DNA from 2 places in the Ensifer sp. ENS03 genome. Region 1 is predicted to be linked to the other one. Evidence: riboswitches for the same ligand, from Rfam matches in the RefSeq annotation. Region 1 holds a riboswitch; the other holds the start of a gene.
What was found. A riboswitch is a leader RNA that binds a small molecule or an ion and turns the genes downstream of it on or off. The one in region 1 is predicted to bind cobalamin.
Positions count from the first base shown of each region.

Region 2: it holds a riboswitch for cobalamin, as region 1 does, so the genes downstream of both, IB263_RS11025 (CbtB-domain containing protein) here and nrdH (glutaredoxin-like protein NrdH) in region 1, are expected to answer to the same signal.

Region 1 is NZ_JACVAV010000003.1:515,739-521,477, reverse strand. Features, by position in the region: gene metE (5-methyltetrahydropteroyltriglutamate--homocysteine S-methyltransferase) at 1-744, shown strand, start outside; gene IB263_RS15260 (acyl-CoA thioesterase) at 741-1,541, shown strand; cobalamin riboswitch at 1,692-1,918, shown strand; gene nrdH (glutaredoxin-like protein NrdH) at 2,306-2,527, shown strand; gene nrdI (class Ib ribonucleoside-diphosphate reductase assembly flavoprotein NrdI) at 2,540-2,956, shown strand; gene nrdE (class 1b ribonucleoside-diphosphate reductase subunit alpha) at 2,926-5,079, shown strand; gene nrdF (class 1b ribonucleoside-diphosphate reductase subunit beta) at 5,209-5,739, shown strand, end outside.
Region 2 is NZ_JACVAV010000002.1:881,913-887,651, forward strand. Features, by position in the region: gene IB263_RS11005 (SRPBCC family protein) at 1-132, shown strand, start outside; gene IB263_RS11010 (DUF1772 domain-containing protein) at 202-681, opposite strand; gene IB263_RS11015 (NAD(P)H-binding protein) at 678-1,508, opposite strand; gene IB263_RS11020 (TetR/AcrR family transcriptional regulator) at 1,613-2,305, shown strand; cobalamin riboswitch at 2,304-2,566, shown strand; gene IB263_RS11025 (CbtB-domain containing protein) at 2,607-2,783, shown strand; gene IB263_RS11030 (CbtA family protein) at 2,981-3,778, shown strand; gene IB263_RS11035 (ferric iron reductase) at 3,817-4,683, opposite strand; gene IB263_RS11040 (glucoamylase family protein) at 4,686-5,739, opposite strand, start outside.

The DNA.
Region 1 (5,739 bases):
CGTCCGCCTGTTATCTTCGGCGACGTTTCGCGACCAAACCCGATGACGGTCGAGTGGGCGACCTTCGCGCAGTCGCTGACCGATCGCCCGGTCAAGGGCATGCTGACGGGTCCGGTCACCATGCTGCTATGGTCCTTCGTTCGTGACGACCTGCCACGTTCCGTGGTGTGCCGGCAGATCGCGCTAGCACTGCGCGATGAAGTGTCGGATCTCGAGGCGGCCGGCATCGCCATCATCCAGATCGACGAACCGGCACTGCGCGAAGGCCTGCCGCTGCGAAATGCCGATCGCAAGACCTATCTCGACTGGGCGGTGGAGTGCTTCCGTCTCAGTGCAGCCGGGGTGGGCGATGCGACCCAGATCCACACCCATATGTGCTACTCCGAGTTCAACGACATCATGGCCGCAATCGCGGCGATGGACGCCGACGTCATGTCGATCGAGACGTCGCGATCGAAAATGGAACTGCTCGGCGCCTTCGCCGACAAGGCCTATCCGAACGAGATCGGCCCGGGCGTCTACGACATCCATTCGCCACGCGTGCCCAGCGTCGAGGAAATGGTGCATCTCATCGAAAAAGCGACCGAGGGCCTCACGCCGGACCAGATCTGGGTCAATCCCGATTGCGGACTGAAGACCAGGCGCTGGGAAGAGACGCGGCCGGCGCTCGTCAACATGGTCGCCGCCGCCCGCTCGCTTCGAGCGGCTTTTGCCGCCGATACGCGCGAAGCCGTCAAAGCATGACGGGGCAGCACGAAGTCACGACGGCGCCGGGGGAAACCCCGGCGCCACAAACCCTGATCGACATCGTTTTTCCAGGCGATACCAATCACCATGGCACGCTCTTTGGTGGCGCCGCCCTCGCGTCGATGGACCGGATCGCTTTCATCGTCGCCACCCGTCACGGGCGCGTTCCCTTCGTCACCGCATCCTGCGACCGCATCGATTTTCGTGCGCCTGCGCGCATCGGTCAGATCGTCTGCTTCAGCGGCCGTCCGGTTCGTGTCGGGCGCCGCTCGGTGGTGGTCGAGGTCGAGATGATCGCGGAAGATATCGCCACCGGCAGCCGCGCCCTTTGCAGCAGGGGCACCTTCACCATGGTCGCGATGCCCTGTGCCGATGAAACGGATTGGATGCTGCCGCCGCTCGATGTGGCAACGGACACGCCCGAAGAGGCGGGCACCCTACGCATGGTCGACATCGTCTTTCCCGGCCAGGCCAACAGCTTCGGCGCCATATGCGGTGGCAACGCCCTCGCGCATATGACGAAGGCCGCATTCGTCGTCGCGACGCGCCGGAGCCGCCGGGCGACCGTCCTTGCCTCCTGCACCGGTATGGACTTCAAGCACCGGATCATGATCGGTTCGATCATCGAACCCATCGCCCGCATTGTGCGGACGGGTCGCAGTTCAGCCACCGTCGAGGTCGAACTCTGGTCGGAAGAGCTCCTCACCGGTCTGCGACAGCGGACTGTTACCGGAACGTTCGCTATGGTCGCCGTCGACGATGACAACCGGCCCGTGGCCGCTTTCGCTGCTTGATGGAATGGGGCGTCCGCACCAGGGGCGCCCTATCCACAACCTTGGTGCCAACCGGCTGTTTACTCCCCGTTATCCACACTGCAAAAGAAACCACCCTCCTACCCCCGCCTTCCACATACGGAACCTATTGACGCAGATTTGCGATGAACTACTATATCTAGTGTTCGAGGTTCTTCCGATTCGCAAGGATTGGGAGCTAAGACGGGAATACGGTGCGCCGGCGGGTTTCCGCTGAGGCTATGCCGTAGCTGCCCCCGCAACTGTAGACGGCGAGCGACTGTCCGGATTTGGACCACTGAGGCATGAGGCCTCGGGAAGGTCGGGATGGAAGCTTTGACCCGTAAGCCAGGAGACCTGCCTCGATCACCAAACGTCCACGGGCGGGGTGTCCGGAGGGGTTGAGTGCGTGGCAGGATGAGCCTGCCCGATCGTCTCGACGTCTCCCCGGCAGCCCGTCGAAAGCTTCGGGGTGAAGTCATGCCAGTTTCTTCCAGTTCAGATCCACCTTCTGCGGACGGGTGCGCGTTGTTGCGCGCCTGATTGAAAGGCCGCGCCTTGAAAACCCGCATCCGCGGAATTCCTGAGCGCCCGACCAAAACGAGCCGGCCCGGTTGCGTAACCGACCTTGGGCCAGCTTGACGACGTCAACTCCGGTCGAGGCGACCGGGGAGCGATGTTTCGTGTCCAATCGCCAACACCACGGTTCGCGTTCGCGCGATCCGACGACTTTTTGCGCCCATTTGCCAGACCCCCACGAGGAACCCATGTCGATCACCGTCTACAGCAAACCAGCCTGCGTCCAATGCACCGCCACAACCCGTGCGCTCGACCGCCAAGGCATCGATTATCGCATCGTCGATATCTCCGAGGATTCCGATGCATTCGCGCTGGTGCAGGGTCTTGGCTATCGGCAGGTCCCGGTCGTCGTCGCCGGCGAGCGGCATTGGGCGGGTTTCCGCCCGGACATGATCAGCGCGCTTTCCTGAAGGACGCTGGCGATGGGCCTGATCGTCTATTTTTCCAGCCGCTCGGAAAACACCCATCGCTTCGTCGAAAAGCTCGGCCTTCGCGCCGCCCGCATACCGCTCAGGGAAGGTAAGGACGCACTTACGGTCGCAGAGCCCTACGTGCTGATCGTGCCGACCTATTGCGGCGACGATGGCCGCGGGGCGGTGCCGAAGCAGGTCATCCGCTTCTTGAACGACGCGGGCAACCGCTCTCACATCCGCGGCGTGATCGCAGCGGGCAACAGCAATTTCGGCGCGACCTACGGGATCGCCGGCGACGTGATTTCGGCCAAGTGCCGGGTACCCTATCTCTACCGGTTCGAGCTGCTCGGGACCGACGAGGACGTCGCCAATGTCAAAAACGGGATGGAACGATTTTGGACGTCACGACACTCGAACGCCCCTTGAAGGCGACGGAAGCAGCGCTCGACTATCATGCGCTGAACGCAATGCTGAACCTCTATGACGAAGAGGGACGGATCCAGCTCGACAAGGACCGGCAGGCGGCGAAACAGTACTTCCTCCAGCACGTCAACCAGAACACGGTGTTCTTCCATAACCTCCGGGAAAAACTCGATTATCTGGTGACCGAGGGCTATTACGAGCAGGAAGTGCTGGACCAGTATTCCTTCAACTTCGTGCGCGATCTCTACGATCATGCCTATTCAAAGAAGTTCCGCTTTCCGACCTTCCTCGGGGCGTTCAAATACTACACGTCCTATACGCTGAAGACCTTCGACGGAAAGCGCTACCTGGAACGCTACGAAGACCGTGTCTGCATGGTGGCGATGGCCTTGGCGCGCGGCAACGAGGGGCTTGCCCGCGATCTCGTCGACGAGATCATCTCCGGCCGCTTCCAGCCGGCAACGCCGACTTTCCTCAACGCCGGCAAGAAGAGCCGCGGCGAGCTCGTCTCCTGCTTTCTGCTCCGGATCGAGGACAACATGGAGAGTATCGGCCGCGCCATCAATTCGGCGCTGCAGCTTTCCAAGCGCGGTGGCGGCGTGGCGCTGTCGCTCACCAACATCCGCGAGATGGGCGCGCCGATCAAGCAGATCGAGAACCAGTCATCCGGCGTCATCCCGGTCATGAAGCTGCTCGAAGACAGTTTCTCTTACGCCAACCAACTCGGCGCGCGCCAGGGAGCCGGTGCTGTCTACCTGCACGCCCACCACCCCGACATCATGCGCTTCCTCGATACCAAGCGCGAAAACGCCGACGAGAAGATCCGCATCAAGACGCTGTCGCTCGGCGTCGTCATCCCCGACATCACCTTCGAGCTCGCCCGCAACAACGAGGACATGTATCTGTTCTCACCCTATGACGTGGAGCAGGTCTATGGCGTGCCCCTCACCGAGATTTCGGTGACCGAGAAGTACCGCGAGATGGTCGAGGATGCCCGCATCCGCAAGCGCAAGATCAAGGCGCGCGACTTCTTCCAGATCATCGCCGAGATCCAGTTCGAAAGCGGTTATCCCTACATCATGTTCGAGGACACGGTGAACCGGGCAAACCCGATCGCCGGGCGCATCACCATGAGCAATCTCTGCTCGGAAATCCTGCAGGTGAGCGAAGCGAGCGCGTTCAACGACGACCTCTCCTACAAGCACATGGGCAAGGACATCTCCTGCAATCTCGGTTCGCTGAACATTGCGGCTGCGATGGACAGCCCGGATTTCGGCCAGACGATCGAGACCTCGATCCGCGCCCTCACCGCCGTCTCCGAAATGAGCCACATCTCGTCCGTGCCCTCGATCGAAAAGGGCAACGACGACAGCCACGCGATCGGCCTCGGGCAGATGAACCTGCACGGCTATCTCGCCCGCGAGCGCATCTACTACGGCTCCGAGGAAGGCATCGATTTCACCAACATCTATTTCTACACGGTGACCTATCACGCCATCCGCGCGTCGAACCGGCTGGCGGTCGAAAAGGGCAAGAGCTTCGCCGGCTTCGAAAACTCGAAATACGCGTCGGGTGACTATTTCGACAAATACACCGAGACCGAATGGCTGCCGGCGACCGAAAAGGTGAAGGGCCTGTTCGAGGAAGCCGGCATCTCGATCCCGACTCAGGAGGATTGGCGGGAGCTGAAACGGGCAGTGATAGAAGGTGGCCTTTACAACCAGAACCTCCAGGCCGTGCCGCCGACCGGTTCGATCTCCTACATCAACCACTCCACTTCCTCGATCCACCCGATCGTCTCGAAGATCGAGATCCGCAAGGAAGGCAAGATCGGCCGCGTCTACTATCCGGCCGCCTTCATGACCAACGACAATCTCGAATATTACCAGGACGCCTACGAGATCGGGCCGGAGAAGATCATCGACACCTATGCGGCCGCCACCCAGCACGTCGACCAGGGCCTGTCGCTGACCCTGTTCTTTCGCGACACGGCAACGACCCGCGACATCAACCGTGCTCAGATCCATGCCTGGAAGAGGGGCATCAAGACCATCTACTACATCCGCCTTCGGCAGATGGCGCTCGAGGGTACGCAGGTCCAGGGCTGCGTTTCCTGCGCGCTGTAACCTCGCATTCCAGTAACGGCCCCTCACCCTAGCCCTCTCCCCGCAAGCGGGGAGAAGGTCCCGGCAGGCGGATGAGGGGCACCCCCTCACCGCGCGATGAGGCATACACGATCACAAAGGTTCAACGACATGAACATGCACACCAAACCCGCAAGCCGCATCCGCGCCATCAACTGGAACCGCATCGAAGACGACAAGGACCTGGAGGTCTGGAACCGTCTGACCGGCAATTTCTGGCTGCCGGAGAAGGTGCCGCTTTCCAACGACATTCCCTCCTGGGCAACGCTGAAGCCGGAGGAGCAGACACTCACCATCCGCGTCTTCACCGGCCTCACCTTGCTCGACACGATCCAGAACGGCGTCGGCGCCGTCCGACTGATGGAAGATGCGGCCACCCCACATGAGGAGGCGGTGCTTTCCAACATCTCCTTCATGGAGGCGGTGCATGCCCGCTCCTATTCCTCGATCTTCTCGACGCTCTGCCTGACACCCGATGTCGATGACGCCTATCGCTGGTCGGAAGAGAACGAGTTCCTGCAGAAGAAGTCAGCGCTGATCATGGCGGAGTATGCCTCCGGCGATCCCCTGAAGAAGAAGGTCGCGAGCGTCTTTCTCGAAAGCTTCCTGTTCTATTCCGGCTTCTATCTGCCGATGTACTGG
Region 2 (5,739 bases), on a different contig from region 1:
AGCTTCTCCGCCGGCTGGCACGTGCACCTCGACATTTTGCGCGCTCTGCTCGAAGGCGAAAAGCCGGCAGCCTTCTGGAGCAAGTTTGCCGACCTTGAAGCGCAATACGACGCGCGTATTCCGAAGCCCTGACGGCGGGATGGGCTTGAAGGTCAGGACGCGTGCAGGCGCCGGCAAGGATCGACTTGCCGGCGCTTTTCGTCAGGCTCGGGCGAAACCGAGAACGAAAAACGCCAGCGCGCCGATCGAGGCCCATGTGCGCACGTGGTTCCACCAGACCCAATCGGTCAGATAGCGCTCACGCCAGAGATCGGTCGCCGCCTGACCGGGGGCTGCCGCGGCGAGTGCGTCATTCATCGGCACGTTGAAGACAATGGTCACCAGCAGCACGCCAACGACATAGGCAATGCCACCGGCGGCAAGCCACCACCTGCCCTCGCCCCCCGAGATGAAGGCGACGACGACGAGCGCCAGGGCGAGCAGCGCCGTGCCCATGAAGGCGCTGAGGAAGATCGGGTTCTGGATCACGACATTGATGGCGTTCATCGCGGCGATCCCCTGCTCCGGCGGCAGCCGCGACAGGGCCTGCATGATGCAAACCGAGAAGATGAAGAACAGCCCGGCCATCAGGCCGGAACCGATCGCGGCGGCAAACGCCAGAGCGGGGATCAGCGGGATCATGCGGCAAGACTCCAAACACCAGTTGCTGCGGTTTCCCGGGCGTAATCGGCAAAGTCGCGCGGACGCCGCCCAAGCACGCGCTCGACATCGGACGTCATGCTGGAATTGCGTCCGTCGAGCACCGAGGTGAAGAGATAGCGGATGAGTTCGACATAGTCATCCGGCACGCCGTCCGCCTTGAGATGCGCTGCGAAGTCGGAAACCGGAATGGCCTGATAAGAGATCCGACGGTTGGCGGCCGCGGCGATCTCGGCGACGGCCTGGGCAAAGGTCATCAGGCGCGGGCCGGTCAAGGCATAGACCTTGCCGATATGCGCATCGTCCAGAAGGGCCTCAACCGCCACGTCGGCAATGTCGTCGCAACTGACGAAGGGCTCGGTGACCTCGTCCACCGGCAGGAAGACCGAACCACTCACCACGCCGTCGGCCAGGAAACCTTCGTCGAAATTCTCGAAGAACCAGCTGCCCCGGATGACCGTCCAGTCGGCGCCGGAGGCCTGCAGCGCACGCTCGGAGGCTTCCGCCTCGTCCTCGCCGCGGCCCGACAGGAGCACCAACCGTTTGATGCCGGAGCGAACGGCAAGGCTCGAAAACTTGGCGATGACGTCGGCGGCGCCCGGCACCGCCAGATCGGGCTGGTAGCAGACATAGATGCGATCGACATTTTCAAGGGCGGGCGTCCAGGTCGCCTCATCCGTCCAATCGAAGGAAGGCGACGCCGAACGGGCGCCGATGCGGACCGCTATGCCCCGCTCCCGAAGGCGATCGGCCACCCGCCGCCCCGTCTTGCCGGTACCGCCCAAAACCAGTGTGACTTTCTGAGACATCGTTTCCTCCTGAGGTTCCACCAACAAACATGAGCATCTCTCACATTTGCAAATGTGATAAATCCTCGTATTTTAGGAGTCAAGTCAAAATGTGAGCATTACTCATGATTCCCGATGCAAGTCCCGCCACGCTTCCCGCTGACGACGAGCCTGCGCTGCGCCGGACGCCGAGCCAGAAGCGCAGCCGCGAGCGCGTCGAGCAGATCCTTGCCTGCGCGACGGCGCTCATCCAGGAGAAGGGCAGCGACGCCATGCGCATGAGCGAAGTCGCTGAAAAGGCGGGGATTTCGATCGGCTCGCTGTATCAGTACTTTCCCGACAAGGCGGCAATCGTGCGCACGCTGGCCGAGCGCTACAATGCGGTCTGCAACGAGTGCATCGCGGCCGAACTGGCCAAGGTCACGTCGATAGCCGAACTGCGCGACGCCTTCTCGCTGCTGTTCGACATCTACTACGACATGTTCCTCGCCGAGCCGGTCATGCGCGACATCTGGTCGGCGATGCAGGCCGACAAGGCGCTGCGCGAGATCGATCTTGCGCAAAGCCGCGCCGGCGGAAAGCTGCTTGCCGATGTCTGGGCCCGGCTTGTGCCGGAGACACCGCGCGAAGAGATCGACAGCGCCGCCTTCCTGATCATGCATCTCGGCGACTGCACCATGCGACTTGCAGTCTCGGTCGACCGGGCCGAGGGTGACCAGATCGTCGAAGCCTACAAACGCATGACCATCAAGGATTTTGTCGCGGATGGACCGCGCGGCGGCGCGCACTCAATTGACAACTCCATGACACAATCCTAATCATCTGGGATCGATTGGTTCCCGGGACGCGAACGTGTTTCGGGAGTAAACGGGAATGTGACGGATGGACCCAAGCTGGGCATTCAAATCACGGCCGACCCCGCGACTGTAGAGCGACGTCGATCCACCGTTCCGGAGCGATCCGGAAGAAGCCACTGGCAAGACCGCGAGAGGGCGGCCGAGCTGGGAAGGCGAGGCAGATCGAGGGCATCGAGCCCAACGCCGTGAGCCAGGAAACCTGCCACTCGATACGGGCATAGGGCCCAACCGGGAATTTCCCGATGCCATCACGGAGGTTGTCATGGCTACGTCTACCATTTCGAGCACCCCGCTCTCCCTCAGCGATCGTCTGACCGCTGGCGTCATCGCGCTCTTCATCGGCGCATTCCTCGTCTTTGGCGCCGGCCTTGCCAACTCGGCAGTGCTGCACGACACGGCGCACGACACCCGCCACTCCTACGGCTTCCCCTGCCACTGACCGATGCGCCGGAACGTGAACAACGTTCCGCATCGAACAATCTGCGGACCTGAACGCATCCGGCCCGAGCCGGATGGAGGCCTGCGCGCATCCCGGTTTTTCCGGCGCGCGAAGGCCATCCGCAGCATAGGGAAAATGGGAAGGCTCAAGGACCACGCCACAGGGCGTGGCTTTTGTCGTTATCGAGGGATTTCAAGATGATTGTCAGAACGCTTCTGGCCGCGATCGTGGCTGGATTGATTGCCGGTGTCTTCATGACCGGCGCCCAGGAACTGCGCGTCACACCGCTGATCCTGCATGCAGAAGAATTCGAAGGCGAGGCACCGGCCGCTACCGAACAGCCCGCCGCCCAGCCGGGTGCGGCACAGCCGGCCGCAGAAAACCACGACCAGCATTCGTCGCTCAAAGCCGTGTCGCCGTTCGGCGCTTTCCTCGACGCTTTGTCGCCGATCACCCCGGCCTATGCCCATGAGGGCGAGCATGAGGAAGGCGGCATCATGTTCGGCATGAGCCGCTTCTCCGGCACGCTGATGGCGAACCTCGTCACAGGTTCCGGCTTCGGTCTGCTGCTCGCCGGCGTCAGCCTGGTGATCGGCTACCCGATCACGCTCAGGAACGGCGCGCTGTGGGGCGCCTGCGGCTGGCTTGCCGTGCACATGCTGCCGGCGATCGGTCTGCCGCCGGAACTGCCGGGCTTTCCGGCAGCCGAACTCGGCGACCGCCAGACCTGGTGGCTGGTGACAGTGGCGCTCTCCGCCGTCGGCCTCTATCTCGTCGTCCTGCGCGAGGAGATCGTCTCCAAGGTCGCAGGCCTGGTGCTGATCGCAGCACCCCATGTCTACGGTGCGCCGCAGCCGCTCGATATCACCAGCAACGTTCCGGCCGTGCTCGGCGCCGAGTTTGCGGTTGCCGCACTCGCCACCACGCTTGCCTTCTGGATCGTGCTCGGCGTCGTCTCCGGCTTCATCAACGAGCGCTTCGTCAAGGCACAGTGATCACTGATCACAGATCGTCAGCAAAGCGACGGCGGGGTTCAGGTCCCGCCGTTTTGCATGAGATGCGCCGCCAGCCGCGCGCGGCGATCTTCCGGCTCCAGCAGCACGCAAGTGTCGCAGAAGCTGCCCCCTTCCGTCTTGAAGTAGAGACAGCAGCCGCAACGGATCCGATACTGGCGCGACAGCTGAGCGCCGCTTGCCGGATCGAGAGCCGCGATCTGCTCGTAGCAGAGCTCCTCTGAGTAGAGCCGCGAACCCGGTCGTTTGACGATCGCCAGCGCCTCGGCCATGCCGCGCGCCTCGTCGCCGATCGCGCGGCCGATTTCCAGGAACGCGCCGGCCAGGGCATCGGCCGCGACCCGCCATTGCGCCCCGCTCGACAGCCCTGCTCGCGCTTTCAGAACCGCAACGACGGGTGCCAGATGGGCGATGAAGCCCTGTTCGAATGCGCTGGCGCCTTCGCCACCCTGGCGCTCCTTGGCCGGCGGATGCAGGCGAAAATGATAGCGCTTGCCCGCGATTTCGACGCCACGGTGAAGCCGCGTCCAATCCTCGAAACGAATGCCGGCCACCTCCGCCTGCAACCCGGCGCCGAGATGGAACGCGCCAAGGACCACGCTCAGCTGGCGGCTATAGAAGGCGATCAGATGCGCCGCCCGGATCCGGTCGGTCATGCCGACCCCGAAGAAATCCTGATAGGCGAGCCCCGCCTCAAGGCCAGCGCTGCCCGCAGCCCAGAAGTCGCCCGGCGCGCTGAAATCACTGGCCGCCGGCCCGAGCGAGACGGCAGCCTCGGGAAACTGGGTACGCAGATGGTCGGCGACGGCCAGCGCCTGCGGCGCAAACGCCGCGGTCTCCGCTGTCGGCCGATGGTCGTTCAAGCGCATGCCGTCTCCGTCGTCCATTCTCATCCTCTGGCGCGGGATGCGGGCGGATTACCACACGCGCCTTCCCCCTCCTGCAGCCAGCCACCGTCGAAGCCCGCCCGTTCAAGGCCGAGGCGGATCGCCGGCATGCTGCGCATCAGCGCCCAGCTAAGGCCGCTTTGCCAGTTCTCGATCATCATGACAACGAGGCCCTGGTCAAGACCGACGACCCGCGCATCGATCCAGCCCTCCGGGCCTGCGCCGGCGGCCAGGCTCGGGTTGAAGCCGCCGGGAAAGCGCCCTTCGCTCAGAAGTCCCGGATAACTGTCTGCCATATGCACGAGGGAGGCCTGCGCCGCGTCCGGCTCGAACGGCAGGCAGGCGAGCGGCGCCCAGGGCACGAGCGTGCCGTCATCAAGGCCGTAGGGTGCGCCGCGGTTCACATAGCCGAAAAGCCGCTGCTGGCGCCCATCCGCAAGCCGCAGCCGGCCGCGCGGCGCATGGCAGGCGCTCAGGCCCCACAGGTCCTCGCCATATCCGGCGAAACCGCCGGGATTGGAGCGCGCATGGTCCCGCTGCAAGGCGATGGCGCGTCGGGTATTCTCGAAATAGTCCGTCCCCCGCTCCCGCATCGGCCGGTCGGAAAGCCCGCGCAGATCGAGCCAGGCCTGCGGAAAGAGATGGATGAAGAGTGGCGCCGCATGCAGATGCGGCCGGCCGTCGACGGGAATCCAGTCATGGCCCTCGGCAAAGGCCGCATAGTGCTCCGGTTCGATCGAATGGTCGGGCGCGCCGAGTGCCAGCACATAGAGCAGCAGCGCTTCGCTGTAACCCCGCCAGCGATGCTTCAAGAACCGCCCCGGCGGCCGCCAGCCCATCGTCAGCGTGTCGCCCCGATTGAGCGCCCAGCGCCAGTCCACCCGCGCATAGAGCCGATCGGCAAGCGCGCGGATCTCGCATTCGTCCGCATCCCTACCGGAAAAATATGCAGAGGCGGTCAGGCAGCCGGCGATCAGCAGCGCCGTATCGACGGTCGAAAGCTCGCTCTGCCAGGTGCGCTCGCCGGTCCGCATGTCGAGGAAGTGATGGTAGAAG